Regions from separate parts of the Sphingomonas sp. KRR8 genome, predicted to be linked through region 3. Evidence: predicted binding sites of a transcription regulator. Region 3 holds the regulator's gene; each other region holds the start of a gene.

Region 1 (6,038 bases), 160 kb from region 3:
CCGCGCCCGTTCCGCCGTCGAGCACGTTCGCGCCGGCATTTCCCGTCAACATGTTGTTGCCGGTGTTGCCGGTCGCATTGATGTTCGCGGTGCCGGTCAGCACCAGATTCTCGACGTTGGCGCTCAACGCATAGCTGACCGACGCCTGGATCGTATCGTTGCCTTCGCCGGCCAGTTCCCGAATCACGTCGCCGACATTGTCGACGACATAGGTATCGTCGCCCAGACCGCCGGTGAGCACGTTGTTTTGCGCGTTGCCGGTGATCACGTTGTTGAGGGCGTTACCGGTACCGTTGACCTGCGTTCCGCCCGACATGTTGAGATTTTCGACGTTGGACGGCAGCGTGTAGTCGATGGTCGCCCGGACCTCGTCGATGCCCTGGTCCGCAACTTCGGTGACGATATCGCCGGCGTTGTCGACGTCGTAGATGTCGTTGCCGGTGCCCCCGACCATGGTGTCCGCGCCGGCACCGCCGTGCAGGATGTCATCGCCGGCGCCGCCCGTCAGTTGATCGTTGCCGGCGCCGCCGTTCAGCACGTCGTTGCCGCCGCGTCCGTCGAAGATGACTCCGACCGTTCCGTCGTCACGATAAGCGTTCACGCTCAGCGTGTTGGCGTTATCGTCGCCGGAAACCGTGCTTGCGCTGCCAGCCGTCGTGACCACGACATTCTCGATGCCGGTGACGATGTAGCTCGCCGAACCACCCTGTGCCGTGTGCGCGGCCAGGTCGATGGTGAAGCCGGTGGCCGCGTAGAGAGTATCGTTTCCAGCCCCGCCGTCGATCACGCCGCTGGTCGCGGCACCGGTGCGGCTGGTGATGGAGAAGACGTCGTCACCCTCGTCGCCGCGAAGCACCATGTTGGGCCCGCCCTGCAACGTGTCGTTGCCCGCCCCGCCCCGCAATTCGAAGGTCGACATGTCGCTTGAGGGAAAGGCGACCGTGTCATTGGCGCTGCCGAGCTGCAGATGCTCGATACCGGTGACAGTATAGACGTTGCCGTAATAGCCGCTGCCCAGGGTGATGGTGAAGCCACCGGCTGCCACCTGGATCTGCGCTCCGGGAGCGCCGCTGAGGTTCAGCGTGTCATCACCTGACCCACCGTCGATGAGTGAGGTTGAATAATAATATCCCGACCCGGCGCCATTCCAGGTGAAGTTGATGAGATCATTACCCGATCCCGCCCGCACGAACGACGTGACTCCGGTCACGGAAATCGTGTCGTTCCCGGCGAAGCCGTAGACGAACGGGCTGGTGACGTCGGCGATGACATCGTCGCCCGAGGTTCCCGGAGACGAGACGATCTTGGTGAGATCCACCAGTTGCACACCGGAGGCCCCGATCACCGAAAGGTAATGGCCGTCGGGCGAGGTCGCCAATTCGTTGCCGTACCCGCTGTATCCGTAGGAGGACAGCGTCACGCTGGTGCTGTAGCTGCCGCTCAGGCTCCAGTCCGCCGTCGACAGCGCCAGGATCGTCCCCTCGGGCCGAAGCAGGTAAAGCTTCGTGCCATCGCTGCTGAAGGCAGCACCGATAACCCCGCCGATCTCGGGGTAAAGCGTGATGAGCGAGACCTGGCGGACGAGGCTTCGGTTGTAGACGTTCAGTCCGACGCCCTCGAAGACAAGGTTTCCGTCGGGCGAAATTGCTTGAACGCCGCTGTTGAAACCGGAAACATCGTCGGCATACAGGCCATGGCTGGCCGTCACACCGGTCCCCGATGTGTAGACGTAAACGGGCGCGTCCGAGATGTTGTGCGGCGAGAAGGCCACATAGCGGTCGTCCGGCGTGGAGTTCAGCGTTCCGTCTTGCGCGTAAGTGGCCGTGCCCCGCGTGAAGACACCGGTGCTGAAATCAAGGGTGGTGAGCGGCTCCCAACCCGAGCCCAGGAAGTTCTGGGACATGAGCACCGTGCCGTTTGCAAGATAGCTCACGTCATAGAAGGCGCCATCGTAGCCAGTGGCGTGATTGACGAAGGTTTCCGTGGCGCCAGTAACCGTATCGAGACGGTAGACGTTGTAATCAGCGGTGCGTGACCATTGGTCTCCCGACGTCGAAACCGCTGCTGTGCCAAGCGCAACGATGTAGCGCCCGTCGGCCGAGATATCGATGGCGCCGATGGGTCCACCGAGCCCCCAGGAAGCGAGGAAATTGCCGGTTGCGGTGCTGTAGACGGTGATCGAACTGCCGCTGGCAGTATAAAGGTAAGTCCCATCTGGCGAGAAGGCCGTGTCAGAGACGACATTGCTTCCCAGAATGCGCAGGGCGCCATCCGGCTGAGTTGATATAGGCACGCGTTACTCTCCCCCCGGTTCGTGAGGGGAACATGTTCCAAACTCAAATCGACATCAAGTTTAATACCTCCAGTTGTTTATCTTGGATCAACCAAGTCTGACCGAGGACGAGACAGTAACCCAGAGCGACACCTCGGAACGGACGCTGCGACGTTCGGATCGATCCGCCTTGCCAATCCGCGACTGATCCCCATCTCGTTTCCTCGCCTGGCGCCCGCGCTTGCCTCCAGAACGAAAACGGAACAAACTCACTCCATGCTGACTCATATCCTGAAGCATAGGCTTGCCGTATGCTGACCCACATCAGCGTTCGGGGCGCCAAGGAGCACAACCTCAAGAACGTCTCGGTCGACATCCCTCGCGACCAGTTGACGGTGATCACCGGCCTGTCGGGCTCGGGCAAGTCGAGCCTCGCGTTCGACACCATCTATGCCGAAGGGCAGCGGCGCTACGTCGAGTCGCTCTCCGCCTACGCGCGCCAGTTCCTCGAGATGATGCAGAAGCCGGACGTCGAGCATATCGACGGCCTCTCGCCCGCCATTTCGATCGAGCAGAAGACGACTTCGCGCAACCCGCGCTCGACGGTCGCCACCGTGACCGAGATCTACGACTATATGCGCCTGCTGTGGGCGCGGGTCGGCGTTCCTTACTCCCCCGCCACCGGCCTGCCGATCGAGGCGCAGCAGGTCAGCCAGATGGTCGACCGGGTGATGGCCATGCCCGAAGGCAGCCGCCATTACCTGCTCGCTCCCGTCGTGCGCGGGCGCAAGGGCGAGTATCGGAAAGAGCTCGCCGAGTGGCAGCGCGCCGGCTTCACCCGCGTCCGCATCGACGGCACCTTCTACGACATCGATGACGCGCCCGCGCTCGACAAGAAGTACAAGCATGATCTTGAGGTAGTGGTCGACCGCATCGTCGTGCGCGATGGCATTCAGACCCGCCTCGCCGACAGCTTCGAAACCGCGCTCAAGCTCGCCGAAGGCCTCGCCTTCCTCGATCCCGCCGACCCGCCGGCCGAGCCCGCGGGCACCGAGAATACCGGCGTTGCCGAAGCGCTGCACAAGGCTGCCGACCGCGCCGTGCTTGCCAGCAACGCTCCTCCAGGCCGCATTTGCTTCTCGGAAAAGTTCGCCTGCCCCGTCAGCGGCTTCACCATCGCCGAGATCGAGCCGCGCCTGTTCTCCTTCAACGCCCCCCAGGGCGCCTGCCCGGGCTGCGACGGCCTGGGTGAGAAGATGGAGTTCGACGAGGATCTGGTCGTCCCCAATCATGCCCTCAGCCTCGCCAAGGGCGCCGTCGTGCCCTGGGCCAAGTCGCAGCCGCCCTCACCTTATTACATGCAGGTGCTGGCCTCCCTCGCCCGCGCCTACGGCTTCGACCTGCAGACCCCGTGGGAGCAGCTCGCCGACGAGCACCGCCACGTCATCCTCCACGGCACCGGCGGCAAGCCCGTCGTCTTGAAGTTCATCGACGGCCGCAAGAGCTATGAGGTCAAGAAGCCGTTCGAAGGCGTTATCGGCAACTTGAACCGTCGCCTCCTCCAGACCGAAAGCGCCTGGATGAAGGAGGAGCTGTCCCGCTACCAGGCCTCGCACCCGTGCGAAGTCTGCCACGGCGCCCGCCTCAAGCCCGAAGCCTTGAGCGTCAAGATCGCCGGCGAGGACATCAGCCAAGCCGTCCGCCGCTCAGTCGCCGACGCCCACGCCTGGTTCGGCAGCCTCGAACCGAAGCTCACGCCGCAGCAGCAGGAAATCGCTCGCGCCATCCTCAAGGAGATCAACGAGCGCCTCGGCTTCCTCCACAATGTCGGGCTCGACTATCTCCACCTCGACCGGACCAGCGGCACCCTGTCGGGCGGCGAGAGCCAGCGCATCCGCCTCGCCTCCCAGATCGGCTCCGGCCTGTCCGGCGTCCTCTACGTCCTCGACGAGCCCTCGATCGGCCTTCACCAGAAGGACAACGACCGCCTGCTCGAGACCCTCCAGCGCCTGAAATCCCTCGGCAACACCGTGCTGGTGGTCGAGCATGACGAGGACGCCATCCGCACCGCCGACCATGTCATCGACATGGGCCCCGGCGCGGGCGTGCGCGGCGGCGACGTCATCTATTCGGGCGACCTCGCCGGCCTGCTGACCACTGAAGGCAGCCTCACCGCCGACTATCTCTCCGGCCGCCGCGCCATTCCGCTTCCGCCCAAGCGCCGCAAGGGCAACGGCAAGAAGCTCACCGTCCACAACGCCCAGGCCAACAACCTGCAGGGCGTCACCGCCTCGATTCCCCTCGGCACCTTCACCTGCGTGACCGGGGTCTCGGGCTCGGGCAAGTCGAGCTTCACCATCGACACCCTCTACGCCGCCGCCGCGCGCCACCTGAACGGCGCCCGCATCCTCGCGGGCAAGCACGACAAGGTCACCGGCCTCGACCAGCTCGACAAGGTCATCGACATCGACCAGTCGCCGATCGGCCGCACCCCGCGCTCCAACCCGGCCACCTACACCGGCGCCTTCACCCAGATCCGCGACTGGTTCGCCGGCCTCCCCGAAAGCCAGGAGCGCGGCTACAAGCCAGGGCGCTTCTCGTTCAACGTCAAGGGCGGCCGCTGCGAGGCGTGCACCGGCGACGGCCTCCTCAAGATCGAGATGCACTTCCTCCCCGACGTCTACGTCACCTGCGACGTCTGCCACGGCCAGCGCTACAACCGCGAAACGCTCGAGGTGAAGTTCAAGGGCAAGAGCATCGCCGACGTGCTCGACATGACGGTCGAGGACGCGGTCGAGTTCTTCAGGGCCGTCCCCGGCATCCGTGACAAGATGGCGATGCTGCAGGAAGTGGGCCTGGGCTACGTCAAGGTCGGCCAGCAGGCGACCACCTTGAGCGGCGGCGAGGCGCAGCGGGTCAAGCTCGCCAAGGAGCTCAGCCGCCGCGCCACCGGCAGCACCCTCTACATCCTCGACGAGCCCACCACCGGCCTCCATTTCGAGGACGTCCGCAAGCTCCTCGAAGTCCTCCACGCGCTGGTCGAGCAGGGCAACACCGTGGTGGTGATCGAGCACAACCTCGACGTCATCAAGACCGCCGACTGGATCCTCGACTTAGGACCCGACGGCGGCGTCAACGGCGGCGAGATCGTCGCGCAAGGTACGCCCGAGCAGGTGGTGCAGGAGGAGCGCAGCTTCACGGGGCACTATCTCAAGCCGCTGCTGGAGCGTGCGGTTCAGGTGAGCGCTCTTGCGAGCGCAGATAGCGAGTTGTTTGACGAGGAGAAATCAGCGGCAGCCAAGTTGAAGGTGCGGCGGAAGAAGGTTACGGGTGAAGTCGCAGAGGCTACTCATGAGGTGGCTGCGGAGTAAAGCTCAGCTTCGGTGCTTTCTGAAGACGAAGCACTCAAGCACGTACTTGTCACGGCTTAATTTGGGCGAGATTCGACCTCTAACTCCGTCTAAGGTTAGTCGTTGATGCAGATCGAGCGACAGCCCTGCCTCATTTGCAAGTTCTACTTGCTCGTCAAATGCCATTGTTAACGATGGGACAAGCAACTTCTCGCCGCTTCTTGTCAAGAATTCGGCATATTTCGTCTGCTCGTCATTTCGGAATGATACAGCCCATTCGTGATCCGGGAGCGTGATCAGATAACGCCCCCCTGATGCGAGTATCCGATGAACTTCGGTCATTGTTTCTAAATTGTTGTACGGATCACCTAGCGAGGAAACAATAGTGTCGAAGAATGAGTCGCGACAGGGAGTCT
Region 2 (6,038 bases), 1.3 Mb from region 3:
GGACGTGCGCGAGGGCTTCGAGGCGACCAAGCGCGAAGGCCTCGCCAGCTTCGGCGACGACCGCGTGTTCATCGAGAAGTTCATCGAGAGCCCGCGCCACATCGAGATCCAGGTGCTGGGCGACCAGCATGGCAACATCCTCTACCTGGGCGAGCGGGAATGCTCGATCCAGCGCCGCCACCAGAAGGTGGTTGAGGAAGCGCCCTCGCCTTTCGTCACGCCCGAGATGCGCAAGGCCATGGGCGAGCAGGCCGTCGCACTCGCTCGCGCGGTCGGCTACTATTCCGCCGGCACCGTGGAGTTGATCGTCTCGGGCGCCGACCCGACAGGCAAGAGCTTCTACTTCCTCGAGATGAACACCCGGCTGCAGGTCGAGCATCCGGTGACGGAGGAGGTGACCGGTCTCGACCTCGTCGAGCAGATGATCCGTGTCGCCGCCGGCGAGAAACTCGCCTTCGCTCAGGACGACATCAAGCTGAACGGCTGGGCGGTCGAGAACCGCGTTTACGCCGAAGACCCCTACCGCGGCTTCCTGCCGAGCACCGGACGGCTGGTCCGCTACCGGCCGAGCACGCCAACCCGCTCCGACGATCATGTCGTACGCGTCGACGACGGCGTGTTCGAAGGCGGCGAAGTGTCGATGTTTTACGACCCGATGATCGCGAAGTTGATCACCTGGGCCCCCACCCGCCAGCAGGCAATCGACGCGCAGGTGGAGGCGCTGGACGCGTTCGACATCCAGGGCATCGGCCATAACGTCGATTTCCTGTCCGCCCTGATGCAGCACCCGCGCTACCGTTCCGGCGACATCACCACCGGCTTTATCGCCGAGGAGTATCCCGACGGCTTCCAGGGCGCTCCGCTCGACGAGAAGCTGACCGCCGACCTGAGCGCTGTCGCGGCCTTCATCGCCGCAGCTCACGAACGTCGCAGCGTGCTGATCGACCAACAGCTTGGCCATACCGTCGGTATCAACGACGACCATATTGTCCGCCTGGACGGCGGAGCCGAGCATCGAGTTCACTTCGAACTCGACCGGGTGATCGTCGATGGCGGCGATCCGCTGACCTTCGACGCCGATTATCGCCCGGGCCAGCGCAAGGTGATGGCTCGCATCGGCCACCGCACCCGTATCGTGCTGGTCGCCAAGGACGGTCGCTCCTGGAAGATGACGACGCGCGGTGCCACGCACCGGGTTACGGTCATGACGCCGCTGGTCGCCGAGCTCGCGCGACACATGATCGAAAAGGTGCCGCCGGATCTGTCCAAGTTCCTGCTGGCTCCCATGCCCGGGCTGCTGACGCGGCTTGACGTGAAGGCGGGTGACAAGGTCGAGGCTGGCCAGCCGGTCGCGGTGGTCGAGGCGATGAAAATGGAGAACATTCTCCGTGCCGAGAAAAGCGCGACGGTGAAGTCGACCCCGGCCGGAGCTGGCGAGAGTCTGGCTGTCGATCAGGTCATCGTCGAATTCGAATAGGCAATGCGGCGACCGCCTGACCGTCGTCGCTTGCTCTTGTAGGCTGACGCCCTTTAGCGCGACCAGTCCACTACGGACCGATGTTGCGTTTTCGTTTTGTTCCTTGCTGCTACGATTGCGGGAGGGAGCCGGACGATGCCTGGTTGGTCGGAAGAAATCGCAAAGGAGTTCGTGAGGCTCGCCGAAGCAGGCGAAAGCCGCCTCGACCAGATGCAGCTCCAGAAGCTCGTTTATATTGCGCACGGCTGGTGCTTGGCCGCTACGGGGCAGCCTCTAACGGGCGATCGACCAGAGGCCTGGAAGTTCGGACCCGTCTACGCCCGTCTTGCTAGAGCACTAAAGATCTTGGGGACAAGTGCCGTCACCCTCGACAACTTCAATGCGGAGTCCACTGCCGACCTTGAAGCGTTCGAAATGGACCTAATCGTGATGACGTGGCGAGACTTCGGCATGTTACAAGCGCCGCAACTCGCCATTCTGACGCAAGGTGCCGGAACTCCGTGGATGTCCATCTATGCCGATGGTGTGGGCGAAGGACGCGACATCCCTCATCGGCTTGTCGCGGACCAATTCTGTGACTTGGCCCGCGCTTCCGGGCGCAAGCTCGCTTGCTGAGACCTCGCGCGACTGGGCCTCCCGTTCGAGCCGAAGTGAACCGGACGCCGACAATGCGGAGCTTGAGAGGCAGGCCTACCTTTCCTCGGCTCGCGAGGGCGCGCTTGAGTCAGCCTGCAAATCAGACAGGCTGGCCGTGCCGAAGCGGCCGCTTGCGTGGCTGGCAAGTCGGACCGACGGCATGCTGATGATGCTGCTCGGCTTGCTGATTGTCTCGGTCGTGGTACCCAACCGAGGCCCGCCGCCGATGGTCCTTGTTGCGCTGATGGGTCTGGTTGCCGCGGCCTTGAAGCAATTTGGATCGACCAGCGTCGCTTGGGCCGAGGCGGAAAGGCGTTCCCGTGAGCCGTGATCCGGCAAGAGCGTCGTTCTACTCCGCTCCGGCCGTGGATTTTGGCCGTGGCTTACGCGGCGCGCGCTTGCGCTTGGGAGCGGGCTTGGAATCCGACAAGGTGGCCAGAACCTCGTCCACAGGGGGCGGGTCAGCGCTTCGGCGGCCGAAGAGTGCACGAGGCCCGGATAGGAATAATCGTTCCATGACGGGCAGAAAAGCACGGGAAACTTAGGAAAGGCTTAAACCCGGCGCTTGCCTGCCTGACTCCGCGCGGCCGCTTAGGCAGCGGTGCCACCGTCAATCGTTACGCAGGCTCCGTTCACGCCGCCAGAGTCAGGGTGACACAGGTTGAGGATCGCGCGCGCAACTTCGTCCGCCCGGATCAGCCGGCCGTTGGCGTTCGTTTTGGCTAACCATGCGCGCGCCTCGTCCACGCTCTTCCCCGTCGCGCCGGCGATCCGCGCGGCGCTTTCATCGACCATCGGCGTATCGACGAAACTTGGGCAAATAGCGTTGACGGTCAGGCCGGTACGGGCGAACTCAAGCGCGAGGCTCTTGGCCAGCCCGACCGCGCCGTGCTTGGACGCGACATAGGGTGCCGCCATCGCAGCGCCCTTTAGCCCGGCCGCCGACGCGATGATGATCAGCCGCTTGCCTTGCTCCTGCAGGTCAGGAAGCGCGAGTTGCGCTCCGTCGAACAGGGCCGTGAGGTTTGTAGCGATGATCCGTTCCCACTGCTCACGCTTCGTGCGCAGGAAAGGTCGGCTATCCCCGATCCCGGCGTTCAGGATGACGAAGTCCAATGGGCCATGTGCCTGACGCGCGGCGGAAAAGGCGCCCTCTTGGGCTTCCGGGTCGGTCACGTCGCAGACGAAAGCGCGTCCACCTGTCTCGCTCGCGACCGCATCGAGCGGCTCCGACCGGCGGCCAAGCAGCGACAGGCGCGCGCCCTTGGCGGCAAGCCCTCGCGCCGTGGCAGCGCCGATACCCGTTCCGCCGCCGGTGATCAGCACGTGCTTGCCAGCTGCCCAGCTCATCACTTCCTCCGCTCCATCCTGCCCTTCGCAGGCTTGGCCGAAGCACCTCGGCGTGGCAACAGGCGCCCGAGGAGAGCCGCCCCATGAAGACCCGTGCCGCCGTTGCCTTTGAAGCCAAGCGCCCGCTGGAGATCGTGGAAGTCGATCTCGAAGAACCGAGGGCAGGCGAAGTCCTGGTCGAGATCATGGCAACCGGCATCTGTCACACTGACGCCTACACGCTGGATGGACTGGACAGCGAAGGCCTGTTCCCCTCGATCCTTGGTCATGAGGGCGCCGGTATCGTGCGCGAGGTTGGTGCGGGCGTCACATCGGTCGTGCCGGGTGACCACGTCATCCCCTTGTACACGCCCGAATGCCGCCAGTGTAAGTCGTGCCTGTCGGGCAAGACCAACCTGTGCACCGCCATTCGCTCCACCCAGGGCAAAGGCGTGATGCCCGACGGCACCAGTCGCTTCAGCTACCGCGGGCAGCCGATTTTCCATTACATGGGCTGCTCCACCTTCTCGAACTTCACGGTGCTGCCGGAGATCGCGGTGGCGAAGATCCGCGAAGACGCGCCGTTCAAGACCAGCTGCTACATCGGTTGCGGCGTCACCACGGGTGTCGGCGCGGTGACCACTACGGCCAAGGTCCAGGCCGGCGACAATGTCGTGGTGTTTGGGCTTGGCGGCATCGGCCTCAACGTCATCCAGGGCGCACGTCTGGTCGGCGCGGCCAGGATCATCGGCATCGACATCAATCCCGACCGCGAGGAGTGGGGCCGGCAGTTCGGCATGACTCATTTCCTCAATACCAAGGGGATGAGCCGCGACGAGATCGTCGCCAAGGTGGTCGAGCTGACCGACGGAGGTGCTGACTACAGCTTCGATGCGACCGGCAAAACAGAGGTGATGCGCACCGCGCTGGAATGCTGTCACCGGGGGTGGGGAACCAGCATCATCATCGGCGTTGCCGAAGCCGGCAAGGAGATTGCCACTCGCCCCTTCCAACTCGTCACCGGACGCAACTGGCGCGGAACGGCGTTTGGCGGAGTGAAGGGCCGGACGGGCGTGCCCAAGATCGTCGATTGGTACATGGATGGGAGGATCGCGATTGATCCGATGATCACCCACGTGCTCACCCTGGACGAGATCAACAAGGGCTTCGACCTGATGCACGCGGGGACAAGCATCCGCAGCGTCGTTGTTTACTGAGCAAAGAAGGAGAACCCGGTGTTCAATCATATCATGATCGGCTCGAACGACCTCGACCGGTCCAAGAGCTTCTACGACAAGGTGCTCGCGACCCTCGGCTTCAAGGGCGAGGCGCTCAAGAATGACGCGGCGACCGGTCATTCGCGATTGTTCTACCGCCATGCGGGCGGCACCTTCTGCATCTCGCAGCCGATCAACGATGAGCCCGCCACGGCCGCCAACGGCGCAACCATCGGGTTCAAGTGCGACTCGCCGGAGCAGGTGAAGGCCTTCCACGACGCCGCGGTCGCGGCGGGAGGCACGTCGATCGAAGACCCGCCCGGACCGCGCGATGCCGGCCAGCTTGGCCAGATGCACCTCAGCTATGTTCGGGATCCGGACGGTCACAAGCTCTGCGCGATCCATCGCTCCGCGTGATGGACGTCGTCAGCGAGAACCGGTCCCACGGTGGGCGGCAGTTGATCTGCCGCCACCTTTCGGCCAGCACGGGCACGGACATGGTCTTCAGCCTGTTCCTGCCGCCGCAAGCCGAACAGGGACCGGTACCGCTGATCACCTATCTGTCGGGCCTCACTTGCACCCACGCCAACGTCACGGACAAGGGCGAGTATCGCGCCGCTTGCGCTGAGTTGGGCCTGGCCTTTCTTGCGCCGGACACATCCCCGCGCGGAGAGGGCGTGCACGACGAGGAAGGCTGGGACATCGGGCTTGGCGCCGGCTTCTACGTCGACGCAACGCGGCAGCCGTGGAAGCCGCATTACGCCATGTGGTCCTATGTGACGAATGAACTGCCGGCAGTGGTGGCCGCCGAATTCCCGCTCGACCTCGCGCGGCAGGGGATCACGGGTCACTCCATGGGCGGCCATGGTGCCTTGACGGTGGCGCTGTGTCATCCGGATCGTTTCCGCAGCGTGTCGGCCTTCGCCCCGATCGTCGCGCCGTCACGGGTGCCGTGGGGCGAGAAGGCCTTCTCCGCTTACCTTGGCGATGATCGCTCCGCGTGGCGCCGCCATGACGCCGTGGCGCTGATCGAGGATGGCGCGCGCTTGCCCGAGCTGCTGGTCGATGTTGGCGAGGCGGACAGCTTCCTCGAGCGGGAGCTCAGGCCCGAGCTGCTTGAAGCGGCCTGCGCAAGGGCCGGCATCGGGCTCACGCTGCGGCGGCAGGCAGGGTATGATCACAGCTACTATTTCATCTCGACCTTCATGGCCGATCACCTGCGCTGGCACGCCGCAAGACTCGACTGACGCACTTGGGCTTTTCTTAACTGCCCTCCTCCTATGATGGGGCATGAGCAGCATCGCGCCCGCCATTCCCCCTGCCCGCTCTTCCTGCGCGGAGTGCCGGGAGGGCAAGCCCTTCCCGCTGCCCACCCGCGC
Region 3 (6,038 bases):
GAACAGGGCCACGGCGACGAACAGGAACTCGGCGCCCTTGAACAGCCAGACGTAGCTGTAGAAATAGTTGGACAGCGCGTAGTTGAGGCCCTGGTTGGTGTAGGAACACAGCCCGCCCAGCAGCAGGATCATGAAGCCGCGATTGCGTCCGGCGCTCAGCATCTCCTGGAAGGCGGCTCCTACCCCCGGCGCGACCGCGCCGGCCTGCAGCAGCCGCGGAATTTCGCGGTGCGTGGCAAGCGCGCTCACGAGAATGGCAACGCCCATCGCCAGCGCCCCGGTCAGCGCCATGCCGTGATATCCGGGCCGATAGAGCAGTCCGTTGGGGAAGCCTGGGCGCGGGGCCAGGAAAAGCACGTAGGCGGAGGCCAGCATCAACAGTCCGCCGGCCCAGCCGAACAGATAACGGTAGGCCATGATCCGCGTGCGCTCGTCATAGTCGCTGCTCAACTCCGGCGTGAGCGCAACCGACGGCACTTCGTAGCAGCTGACCGCCGCGCGAACCCCGATGGCGGCCACGAACAGCCAGACGAGCAGTCCGCCCTGGCCTAGCGCCGCGGGCGGGGACCAGAGCAGCATCCAGCCGATCATGATCGGCAGCGCGGCCGCATACATCCAGGGGTGGCGCCGCCCCCAGCGCGAGCGCGTGCGGTCGCTGAGGATGCCGACCATCGGGTCGATGAAGGCATCGAGCACCAGCGCCGCCATGATCACCAGCCCGACGGACGCCGACGGGAGCCCGAGAACCTGATTGTAGAATAAGAGCAGGAAGGTGCCGAAGCCGCTGTCCTTGACCCCGTAGGCGACGGCGCCGAGCCCGTAGGCAAGCAAGACGCCGCGGCCCAGCCGGCGATCGGCGGGTGCCTGCAACGAACGGACGCGCTCCATTGGGTGATGGTGTCGCAAGGCGTTCCGGGGCGCAAGGGGAGGGCAACTGGCCCGGTCCCCGTCCCGTGGCGGCACAGATCGTAACCTGTGCGAACGAGTCGTTACCGGCGTGGTTACGCCGTCTTTACGCCGGATCCTTACGGCTCGCCTCTGATCTAGTGCCAGACGCGCGTGAAGAGGGGTTCAGGAACGGGAATGGCGGCCATGAGTGTGTTGAAAAGCGATGCGGTCCGGGCGCCAATCACCCCGCCAGCGAGCGCCCCGGCCAATGCGCATGCCGCCCGGCTTGCGGCGGCCGGCAGCGCCGGTCACCCGTTCGCGGCCGAGTTGTTGGGCACGCACGGGGTTCCCTCCGGGCGTGATCTCGACGATTGCGTGCACCTGCTCGCCAGCATCTACGGGCGCCAGCCCAGCCCCATCGACCTTGCCCTGCTGCGCGCGCCGGCCGGCCCGGTCCGCAGCTGGCTGAGCGGCGCGGCCGACGCCTTTGAGCGCGAGCGGCTGTTCCTGCTGCGTTTGTCGGCCCTGGTCGGCCCGGCCCCGTCGACCCCCGGTCATGCCGAGACAGAGGCGGCGATGCTTGCCCAGCGTCACGCCCTCGAGACGCTGGCCCAGTCGGAGCGGCAGGGCTGCGCGCTCGGCACCGCGACGGCGCTGGTCAGCGACTGGCGCGCGATCCGCTCCATGCTTGATCAGGCCGCACGGCGCGTCGGCTGCGACGTGCCGCCCGGCGCCTTGCCGGACGAGACTTCGATCGCCGACGTCATTGGAGCGGCGTCGACGTCGGCCAGCACCGATCGTGCGATCCGGTTCGGGGCCGAGCAGCTGTTGCTCCAGCACCGCGCCTTTTTCGACCTGCTGGAAGCGCGCGCCGACGCGCGCGAAGGCTTCTAAACCGACCTGCTTGGCCCTAGGAAGCGCGTCATGCGCTTCGAAGGTACCTCTGAATACGTCGCCACGCCCGACCTCAAGGTCGCCGTCAACGCTGCCGCCACCTTGCGCCGCCCGCTGCTCGTCAAGGGCGAGCCAGGGACGGGCAAGACCGTGCTGGCGGAGGAGATCGCCAAGGCGCTGGGTGCGCCGCTGATCACCTGGAGCATCAAGTCGAGCACCAAGGCGGCGCAGGGCCTGTACGAATATGACGCGGTGGCCCGGCTGCGCGACGGCCAGCTCGGCGACCCGCGGGTGCATGATATCAAGAACTACATCCGGCCCGGCAAATTGTGGGAGGCCTTCACCTCACCGCAGCTGCCGGTGCTGCTGATCGACGAGATCGACAAGGCCGACATCGAGTTTCCCAATGACCTGCTGACCGAACTCGATCGGATGGAGTTCTTCGTCTACGAGACCGGCGAGACCGTGAAGGCGGCGGAGCGCCCGATCGTGGTCATCACCTCGAACAACGAGAAGGAACTGCCCGACGCCTTTCTGCGGCGGTGCTTCTTCCATTATATTTCCTTCCCCGACCGGGCCACGATGGAGCGGATCGTCGACGTGCACTTTCCCGGCATCCAGAAGATCCTGGTCGGGAAAGCGCTGGAGATTTTCTACGACGTCCGGGACGTGCCGGGGCTGAAGAAGAAGCCTTCGACCAGTGAGCTGCTCGACTGGCTCAAGCTGCTGCTGCACGAAGACATGCCCCTCGACGTGCTGCAGGACAGGGACCCGACCAAGGCGATTCCGCCGCTGCACGGCGCGCTGCTCAAGAACGAGCAGGACGTAATGCTGTTCGAGCGGCTGGCGTTCATGGCGCGCCGCAAGGGGTAGTGACGGCTGCTCCTGCCTTGCGCAGGAGCCGGGCGTCTACTTCGTGCTCCAGACGGCGAGTTCGTTGCCGCCCGGATCGATGAAGTGGAAGCGGCGGCCGCCCGGAAAGGCGAAGATCGGCCGGGCGATCACGCCGTTGGCATCGATCACCGACTGGAACGCCGCCTCAAGGTCGTCGACGCGGATAACCGGAAGCGGGCTGGCGAGTGCATCGTCGGGCTGGCCGTTCAACCCGACGTCGGTCGTGCCGGTTCCGGTTGCGCTGTAATCGGGACCATAGTCGGTGAAGGTCCAGCCGAACGCTCTGGTGTAAAAGGCACGCGTCAGTTCGTGGGCCGTCACCGACGGCAATTCAACATAATCGATGCGGGCGTCCTGCATGGCGTCAGTAACGCCGGATCAGGCCGGCGAGGCGGCCCTGGATCCGCACTCGATTCTCCTCATAGCGCTGCGGCGAATAGGCGCCGTTCGCGGGATCAAGGCGGACCATCTTGCCTTCGCGACGGAAGGTCTTGAGGGTCGCTTCCTCGCCATCGATCAGCGCCACGACGATCTCTCCCTCGCGCGCTTGGTCGACCTTGCGGATGAGTGCGAAGTCGCCATCGAGAATGCCTTCGTCGACCATCGAGTCGCCGGAGACCTCCAGCGCATAATGCTCGCCCGGGCCGAGGAGGGCGGCGGGAACAGCGAATTGCTCGGTGCCTTGCAGCGCCTCGATCGGAGTGCCGGCGGCGATCCGGCCGTGCAGGGGAATCTCGATCGTGTCGTTGGCCGGGATACGGACCGGCTTGAGCTCGGGCGCTTTCGCCTCTGTCGCGGCACTGGCCCCACCGGGCTGGTCGGGCATCCGCAGCACCTCGAGGGCGCGGGCGCGATTGGGCAGCCGGCGGATGAACGCCCGTTCTTCAAGTGCGGAGATGAGCCGGTGAACGCCCGACTTGCTCTTGAGCTCGAGCGCTTCGCGCATCTCGTCGAACGAGGGCGAGACACCCGTCTCGCTCACCCGTTCGTGGATGTACTGCAATAGTTCGCGCTGCTTGACCGTCAGCATGCCCGAGGCTCCATCGTGAACAGACAGAGAACGCTTACGGAACGAGGACCTTGCTTGTCAACAGCATATGTCCAGAAAGCGGCTGAGGAGGGCGTGACCATGTTCGCTGGCGACACTCTCCGGGTGGAATTGCACTCCGTGGGCTGGAGCGTTCCGATGCGCGACCGCCTGGATCACGCCGTCCGGTGAATGCGCCGTCGCTTCCAGCTCATCCGGCAGAGTGCCGAGCGCAAGCGAGTGGTAGCGCGTGACGGTGAGTGGGGACGGCAGCCCCTCGAACAGACCGGTGCCGACGTGGCTGACGGGCTCGGCCTTGCCGTGCACTGGCGCGACCCGAATGACCTCCGCTCCGCAGGCGAGGCCAATCGCCTGCAGCCCGAGGCAGACCCCGAGTAGCGGCCTCCGCGCATCGATGCAGGCGCGGGCTAGCGGAACGGAGATGCCGGCATCCTCCGGCCGGCCAGGTCCGGGGCAAAGCAGGATCCCATCGGCGGTGCGCTGCATGGCGTCGGCGACGCTCACGCCATCGCTCTGCACCACGTCGACGGCGCCGCCGAGGGTCAGCAGATAGTCGACCAGCGTGAAGCTGAAGCTGTCGTGATTATCGACCACCAGCAGCCGCACGGCGCGGCGCATGGGCTCAGCCGCCGACGAGCAGACGCTTGCGGGCCTCGGCGATCGCGGCTTCGTTGCGGCTGACGCCAAGCTCCTTCTGCGCGGCGTCGAGGAACTGCACGGCGATCTCTTCGCCCGTCTGCCGGCTCAGGTCGCTTTGCGTCTGGGTAATCAGCCCCGGCTGGCCAAGCGCATCGCCCGGCGTCGTCTTGGCGAGCTGGACGATGAAGAAGCCCTGACCCTGCGGGGCGGCGACCATCCGGCTCTTGCCCGGGGTCAGGCTGAACAGCATCTGCAACGGCGCCGGGACTTGGCCCTGCAGCTGCGCGAGCTGGATCCGCCGCACCTTGAGCGGGGCAGGAGCGGGCGCACCAGTGATACCCTGCTCCTTGATCGCCTGGGCCAGCGGCATTCCGCGAGTGACCTTGGCGAGCACCGCGGTTGCGGCGGCCTTGGCACCATCCTCGGCGCGCTTGGCGAGGAAATCAGCGGCCACTCGATCCCGGATCTGCGCCAGCGGCGCCGGCGTGGCCGGGGTCACCTGACCAAGTGCCAGGACGGCATAGCCCGCATCATTGGCAAGCGTCTCCACCAGCGGATCGTCGCCCGCCTGCATCGAGAAGGCGTCCTTAAGCAGCTGGGTCTTGTACTCGGGCGGAAGCTGGAAAGTCGGCTGCGCCATCGATTGACCATTGGCGACCAGCGGCGGGGTCTGGGTGACCGGCAGCTTGTTGGCCTGGGCGACCTCGTCGAAGGTGCGGTTCTCGCTGATCCCGTCCTCGACCTTGGCGACCAGGTCGGTCAGCGCGCTCTTGCGCTTGTCGACGGCGAGCTTGGCGATGATCTCGGGCCGCGCCTCGGCCAGGCTCTTGCCCGGCTTGCGGTCGATCCGTTCCACCTTGATCACATCGTAGCCGGTGCTCGACTTGATCGGGCCGACCACCGCACCGGCGGGCGCGGCGAAGACGGCCGCGGCGACCTGGGGTCCGGCCAGCGTAGTCAGGTCCGCCCGGCTCTGCGGCCCCAGGCTGACGTCGGCGGCGGAAAAGCCGGCCGGCTGGGCAGCGGCGGCAAAGGTGCCACCCGCCTTGGCTCGAGCGGCCACCTGGTTCGCCTGGTTCTGGTCGGCGATCGAGGCGCGGCTCAGCACCCGGCTCTCACCGCCCGCATAGGTCGCGGCATTCTGCTGATAGTAAGCGGCGATTTCCTGGTCGGTGGGCTGCACGCCGGCGACCGTCTCCGGGCTGATGCGGGCGATGCGCAGCACGCGCTGCTCCGGCACGACGTAGCGATTGCGGTTCTGGGCGTAGAAGGCCTGAAGCTCGGCATCGGTCGGCGCCGCGCCGGCCTTGAATGCCGCGCTTGGGATCACCGCCACCTGGCCTTCGCGCTCCTCAAGCAGCATCGAGGCGTAGGGACGGGCGACGCCCAGCGGCATGCGCATGTTGGCAGCGACCGGCGCCAGCAGCATCCGCTGCAGGAGCAGCACGACCACCTCGTCACGGAGCTGCGCGTCCGTCAGCCGCTGCTGCTGGAGGAACTGGGCATAGGACGCCTCGCTGAACCTGCCGTCGAGCCCGCGCGTGGCGGGGATCTTCACGATTTCGGCGTCGATGGCCTTCTTGGGTGGCATCATGCCATGCGCGATCGCATAGGCCTTGAGCGTCTTGGCCTGGATGAGGCCGTTGACGATCTGCTCGAACTGCGGGGCGAGGTC
Region 4 (6,038 bases), 1.1 Mb from region 3:
CGTCCACGGACCGCGAACATCTGGACGTACATCCACAACCCGCTGATGGCGAAGAAGATCAGCGCCAGGCCCGACGCGATCGAGATGGCTGTTCCGACGGGGCCGAACTGCTCGCCCGAATGGAGGCGGTGAAGGAAGCTGACATTCCAGCCCCCCGGCGCCGGCTTGGGCCGGCAGGTCATCGTTTCCGGACAGACGAAGCCGGCGGGCACCGTGGCGACCGGGCGCGGCGCCCGATCGCGCGCGGCGTCGTTCGCCAGCTCGCCAACGTGGCTCAGCACGCCGGTGACCGCGATCCACAGGATGAAGACGCCGACCAGAACCGACAGCCAGCGATGCCACTTACGCATGCAAAACTCCAAGGGCCGTCATTCTCCCTCTCCTTGCTGGAGAGGCGCTACTGGCACGCCAGGCACTCGTCATAATCGGTGGTGGCGAGTTCGTACTTGGGCGCTTCCGACGTGTTGTCGGCTTCGACCCCGCCAGCGAAACCGGCCCGCTGCACCGACTTGGAGCGGAGGTAGTAGAGCGACTTCACGCCCAGCTCCCACGCGCGGAAGTGGAGCATCATCAGGTCCCACTTGTCGACGTCGGCCGGGATGAACAGGTTCAGGCTGGTGGCCTGGTCGATGTAGGGCGTGCGGTCGGCGGCGAGTTCGAGCAGCCAGCGCTGGTCGATCTCGAAGCTGGTCTTGAAGGTGTCCTTTTCCTCCTCGCTGAGGAAGTCGAGGTGCTGGACCGAGCCGCCACGCTCGAGGATCGAGTTCCACACCGCGTCGGAGTTCTTGGCCTTCTCGGTCAGGAGCCGCTCCAGATACGGATTGCGGATCGAGAAGCTGCCCGACAGCGTCTTGTGGGTGTAGACGTTGGCCGGGATCGGCTCGATGCAGGCCGAGGTGCCGCCGCAGATGATGCTGATCGACGCGGTCGGCGCGATCGCCATCTTGCAGCTGAACCGCTCCATCACGCCCATGTCGGCGGCGTCCGGGCACGGCCCGCGCTCTTGCGCCAGCATCATCGAGGCCTCGTCGACCTGCGCGCGGATGTGCTTGAAGATCTTGAGGTTCCAGCTCTTCGCCATCGCCCCTTCGAACGGCAGATTGCGCGCCTGCAGGAAGGAGTGGAAGCCCATCACCCCAAGCCCGACCGACCGCTCCCGTTCCGCGCTATACTTGGCGCGGGCCATCTCGTCCGGCGCGCGGGCGATATAGTCGCTGAGCACGTTGTCGAGGAAGCGCATCACGTCCTCGACGAAGCTCTTCTCGCCCTTCCACTCGTCCCAGGTCTCGAGGTTCATCGACGACAGGCAGCAGACGGCCGTGCGGTCGGCGCCGAGGTGGTCACGGCCGGTCGGAAGCGTGATTTCCGAGCAGAGGTTGGACGTGGTGACCTTGAGCCCCAGGTCGCGGTGGTGCTTGGGCATGGCCCGGTTCACCGCGTCGATGAAGATGATGTAGGGCTCGCCGGTCGCAAGCCGGGTTTCGACCAGCTTCTGGAACAGCGAGCGGGCGTCCACCGTGGCGCGGGCCGACTGGTCCTTGGGGCTGCGCAGCGTGAATTCGGACCCGTCGCGGACGGCCTCCATGAACTCGTCGGTGATCAGCACGCCGTGATGGAGGTTCAGCGCCTTGCGGTTGAAGTCGCCGCTCGGCTTGCGGATCTCCAGGAACTCCTCGATCTCCGGGTGGGAAACGTCGAGGTAGCAGGCAGCCGAGCCGCGCCGCAGCGAGCCCTGGCTGATGGCGAGGGTCAGCGAATCCATCACCCGCACGAACGGGATGATGCCGCTGGTCTTCCCATTCAGGCCAACCGGCTCGCCGATGCCGCGCACACTGCCCCAATAGGTGCCGATGCCGCCGCCCTTGGAGGCGAGCCAGACATTCTCGTTCCAGGTGTTGACGATGCCTTCGAGGCTGTCGCTGACCGAGTTGAGATAACAGCTGATCGGCAGACCACGGCCGGTGCCGCCGTTGGACAGGACCGGGGTGGCCGGCATGAACCACAGCTTGGAGATGTAGTCGTAGATGCGCTGCGCATGGGCTGCGTCGTCGGCGTAGGCCGCGGCAACGCGGGCGAACAGGTCCTGGTAGGACTCGCCGGGCAGCAGATAGCGGTCCTTCAGCGTTTCCTTGCCGAATTCGGTCAGCAGCGCGTCGCGACTCGAATCGGTGGTGACGGGGAAGCGCCGTTCGGCGATCGAATGGCTCGAGCCCGCGGCCGCGCTGGCGGTGACATCATCGGTGCTGACGTTGCTGCCGGTCGAGAAATCCATCGCCTTCGTCCTCCAAGCGCGCGAGCCTCACAACGACTCGCGTGTTCCTGTTCTGTTCCATCGAGACATGCCAAAGGCCCGGCTCGATTCCAAGCGCGCCGGAGGGCTGAAAGCAGGGTTGGCCAGGACCTATCCCCGCTTTCCACAGGGCGCAGTTGTCCTCGCTGGAGATATAGTTATCCCCAGCACCAATCACAACCTCGTGTAGGTGCCCCCGCGGCGTCGCTACCAGATGTTGTGCTTGCATCCGGGTTCGGGCGCAAGCGGATTTGCGGTGGTTAACGAAATTTTGCGGTGGATCATGTGGCGGCAGGGACGCAGTGTCCGGCTCCGGGACGAATGCTTAGTCCGCAGCCTGCCCGCTGGCGGTCGCACGGCTGGTCGGACTGGCAGCATGAGGCGCGGACTTGCCGGTGAGACGCTCGAGCAAACGGCGCAGCGGTGCCTTGGCCCAGGGCTCGATGAACAAGACAAGGCGGGCGAGAATCGTGACCGCCACCAAGGCCAACAACGGTGCCAAGGGGCTTCCGACAGCCGGAGCCAGAGCCAGAGCCACGTCACGACCAACTTCGCTGTGCACGAGGTACAGCGGATAGGTCATCAGTCCCGCCGTACGAACAAGGTGCCGCCGTTCGCCGAGCAGCGCCTCAATCCGGCCGTTGCCGACGATGGCCAGCACGATGCCGATAAACGCCGCGCCGAAGATGAGCAGGGGCATGACAACCCCTACCTGAGTGCCGTTTTTGAGATCGACGGAGCGAGAATTGCTAACGATCTGCAGGAGCGCGGCAAGCAGGCTCAGCGCCAGCAAGGGCAGGTGCGAGCGGACCGACCTGTCCGCTGCAAAGGCCCACAGGATCATGCCAATCGCGAAATAGCAGCCGTAGGTAAGCAGGGTGAGATTGCCCCAACTCGACCCCTCCACTGCCTCGAAGAAAGGGCGCCAAGGCTTGCCAAGCAGGAAATCCAGTGTGCGGGCGAGCCAATAGCCGGAGCCGAGCAGCGCAATGACCGCCAGCAGCCGGGTGAGGTCGATTCGCAGTGCCAGGGCGCAACTGACGAGGAGGTAGAAGGAGATTTCGATTGGCAGCGTCCAGTAGGCGCCACTGATCCATGGGCCAGTTGGAGCGAGCAGAAGCGCCCGCCCATAAGCGGTAGCGGTCCCGCCGGCGATCAGCAGGGTAAGCGTCGCACAGATCCATGCCGTCGGATAAAGTCGCAGCGCGCGATTCTGGAGGAATTGGCCAGGGGACCGGCCATCGGCGGTAAAGGCGATTACGAAGCCAGACAGGACGAAGAATATCTGGACGCCAATCCACCCCGAGCCAACGAACTTGCCTGTAATGCCTGCCGCTGGATCAAGCGCGGCACCCACATCGTGCGCTGGCAGCCACCACCAGAAGCAGAGGTGATAGAATGCGACCAGCAGGGCCGCGCCCAGGCGGATGAGGTCAAGCCCGGGATAGTCACGCTTCATGGGTCATCAGCTAGGCCAAGCCCGCGCCGGCGCCAATGGCGAAGCCCCACGCTCGCCTTGGCTCGCTTGCCAAGAAAATCATCCGCGCTACGGTCGGGCCCGGGGTGCGTGTTGCCGGCTCGGCCGGATGTGAAGGTTGAGCATACGTTGGTAGAATACGCGACCTCTTCTGTCCCCTATTTCATGCAAGGCGACGGCGAGATGGCGGCGCGGATTCGCGCGCTCGACTGGTCGCGGACCGCGCTCGGCCCGGTCGAGCAGTGGCCGAGCGAATTGCGGACGATGCTCGGCCTTGTGCTGCAGTCGAGCGCGCCGATGGCGCTCTACTGGGGCCCAACCTTCAAGCTGCTCTATAACGACGCGTGGGCGCACATCCCGGCCGAGCGGCACCCGTGGGCGCTGGGCCGCCCGGGCCACGAGGTGTGGGACGACATCTGGGACGTGGTCGGGCCGCAGTTCGAAGGGGTGCGCGCGACCGGCGAGGGAGTGGTCGCGCTCGACCAGCTGCTGATGATGAAGCGGCGCGGCCGCCCGCGCGAGACCTGGTGGAATTACAGCCTGACTCCGATCAAGGGCCCCGACGGGTCGGTGCTGGGCATTCTCAACGAGGGGCTGGAGGTAACCGAGCGGGTCCAGCTCGAGCAGCGTCAGGACTTCCTGCTGCGCTTCAGCGACGCGCTGCGGGAACTGAGCGAACCACGCGATATCCTGCGCACGGCGCAGCGCATGCTGGGTGAGCAGTTGGGAGCCAATCGCGTCGGCTATGGCGAAACGGACCCGAGCGAGCGCTACTTCACGACGCTCGACAATTGGGTCGATGGCGTCGACCCGCAGCACGGCATTCACGACCTCAGCATGTACGGAGCAGCGGTGCACGCGCAGCTGAAACGCGGCGAGATGCAGGTCATCGAGGACATGGGCACCGACCCGCGAACAGCCCAACCGGGAGTGCGGGAAGCGTTCAAGGCGATCGACGTGGGCGCCTCGCTGACGTCATCGCTCGTTCGCGGTGGCCGCATGGTCGCCGCTTTGTATGTCCACACGCGCGAACCGCGTGCATGGTCGCCCGGCGACATCACGCTGGTCGAAGAAGTCGCGCAGCGCACCTGGGCGGAAATCGCCCGCGCCCGCGCCGAGGCCGAGGCTCATGCCAGCGAGGAACGCTACCGCCGCATCTTCGACCAGGCGAGCGACCTCATCGTGACCTCGGGGCTGGACCGGGTCATCACCAGCGCCAACCCGGCGGCCGCGGCCGCGCTGGGCCTCACCCAGGACCAGCTGATCGGCCGCAAGACCAGCGACTTCCTGGCGCCAGAATCGCGCGAGATCAGCGAATCCATGCTGGCCAAGAAGATTCGCGAGGGCGGAACCACCCGCTACGAGGTGCTCGCCTGCACCGCTCATGGCGAGGACCTCTACCTGGAGGTGAGTTCGGGCCTGGCCTCCGACGAAAAAGGCAATCCGATCGGAGTGCATCTGGTCGCCCGCGACATCACCGCCCGGAAGCGGTGGGAGAACCACCAGCGGCTGCTGGTCGGGGAGCTCAATCACCGGGTCAAGAACACGCTCTCGATCGTCCAGAGCCTGTCCCACCAGACCTTCCGGCCGGAGCAGCGACCCGAAGATTCGATCAAGGCTTTCGAAGGCCGGATCCAGGCACTCGCCGCCGCGCATAACCTCCTCACCCGGGAGAATTGGGAAGCGGCCAGCCTCAACGACCTTGTGGCCGAGGCGCTTCACCCATTCTGCTTGGGATCGCGCTGCAGCATCAGCGGCCCGCCGGTGCGCGTCCCGCCGCAGACAGCCGTGAGCCTGGCGCTTGCGCTTCACGAACTCGCCACCAACGCCAGCAAATATGGCGCGCTTCACAACGATGCGGGGATCGTGTCGGTCGCGTGGCGGCGAACGGGCGATCGCCTCTCGCTCGAGTGGCGCGAGGAAGGTGGCCCGAACGTCTCCGCGCCGCTGCGGCAGGGCTTCGGCACCCGCATGCTGAGCCGGGCGCTGGCCCGCGAGCTCGGCGGAACCGTCACCCTGACCTACGATCCCGGCGGTGTCCGCTGCCTGATCGAGGCGCCGCTGCCCTAGCGGCCGAGCGCCAGAGCGCGGCGGAAGGCCCGTTCTTCGGGTGCGGGCCATGATGTCCTGCCCTTGGGCGGATGCTCGGGCAGGCCGGTCGCAATGTAAGCAACCCCGGTCCTGCGCGCGGGGTCGATCCACAGCCCGGACCGGACACCGTAGGCATCCCCGGCATGGCCGGCGAATGGCCGCCCGGCGAGATCATCGTCG

What was found. The regulator LexA, encoded in region 3, represses DNA repair genes until DNA is damaged. The targets are predictions, from matches to a motif close to GTTCCNCNCTTGTTCT.
Region 1: the regulator LexA is predicted to act here: its motif matches at 2,522-2,537, upstream of uvrA (excinuclease ABC subunit UvrA).
Region 2: the regulator LexA is predicted to act here: its motif matches at 1,565-1,580, upstream of M8312_RS12400 (Panacea domain-containing protein).
Region 4: the regulator LexA is predicted to act here: its motif matches at 2,316-2,331, upstream of M8312_RS11650 (ribonucleoside-diphosphate reductase subunit alpha).

The regions. Positions count from the first base shown of each region.
Region 1 is NZ_CP097462.1:1,314,050-1,320,087, forward strand. It holds gene M8312_RS06595 (DUF4214 domain-containing protein) at 1-2,293, opposite strand, end outside; gene uvrA (excinuclease ABC subunit UvrA) at 2,584-5,643, shown strand; gene M8312_RS06605 (class I SAM-dependent methyltransferase) at 5,647-6,038, opposite strand, start outside.
Region 2 is NZ_CP097462.1:2,451,342-2,457,379, reverse strand. It holds gene M8312_RS12405 (acetyl-CoA carboxylase biotin carboxylase subunit) at 1-1,477, shown strand, start outside; gene M8312_RS12400 (Panacea domain-containing protein) at 1,613-2,092, shown strand; gene M8312_RS12395 (hypothetical protein) at 2,280-2,444, shown strand; gene M8312_RS12390 (SDR family NAD(P)-dependent oxidoreductase) at 2,705-3,463, opposite strand; gene M8312_RS12385 (S-(hydroxymethyl)glutathione dehydrogenase/class III alcohol dehydrogenase) at 3,547-4,659, shown strand; gene M8312_RS12380 (VOC family protein) at 4,678-5,076, shown strand; gene fghA (S-formylglutathione hydrolase) at 5,076-5,906, shown strand; gene M8312_RS12370 (EAL domain-containing protein) at 5,950-6,038, shown strand, end outside.
Region 3 is NZ_CP097462.1:1,156,616-1,162,653, reverse strand. It holds gene M8312_RS05840 (MFS transporter) at 1-888, opposite strand, end outside; gene M8312_RS05835 (DUF6975 family protein) at 1,084-1,782, shown strand; gene M8312_RS05830 (AAA family ATPase) at 1,813-2,655, shown strand; gene M8312_RS05825 (VOC family protein) at 2,692-3,036, opposite strand; gene lexA (transcriptional repressor LexA) at 3,041-3,706, opposite strand; gene M8312_RS05815 (anthranilate synthase component II) at 3,764-4,342, opposite strand; gene M8312_RS05810 (peptidyl-prolyl cis-trans isomerase) at 4,347-6,038, opposite strand, start outside.
Region 4 is NZ_CP097462.1:2,300,978-2,307,015, reverse strand. It holds gene M8312_RS11655 (PepSY-associated transmembrane domain-containing protein) at 1-350, opposite strand, end outside; gene M8312_RS11650 (ribonucleoside-diphosphate reductase subunit alpha) at 398-2,272, opposite strand; gene M8312_RS11645 (acyltransferase family protein) at 2,616-3,749, opposite strand; gene M8312_RS11640 (PAS domain-containing HWE histidine kinase family protein) at 3,933-5,837, shown strand; gene M8312_RS11635 (serine hydrolase domain-containing protein) at 5,834-6,038, opposite strand, start outside.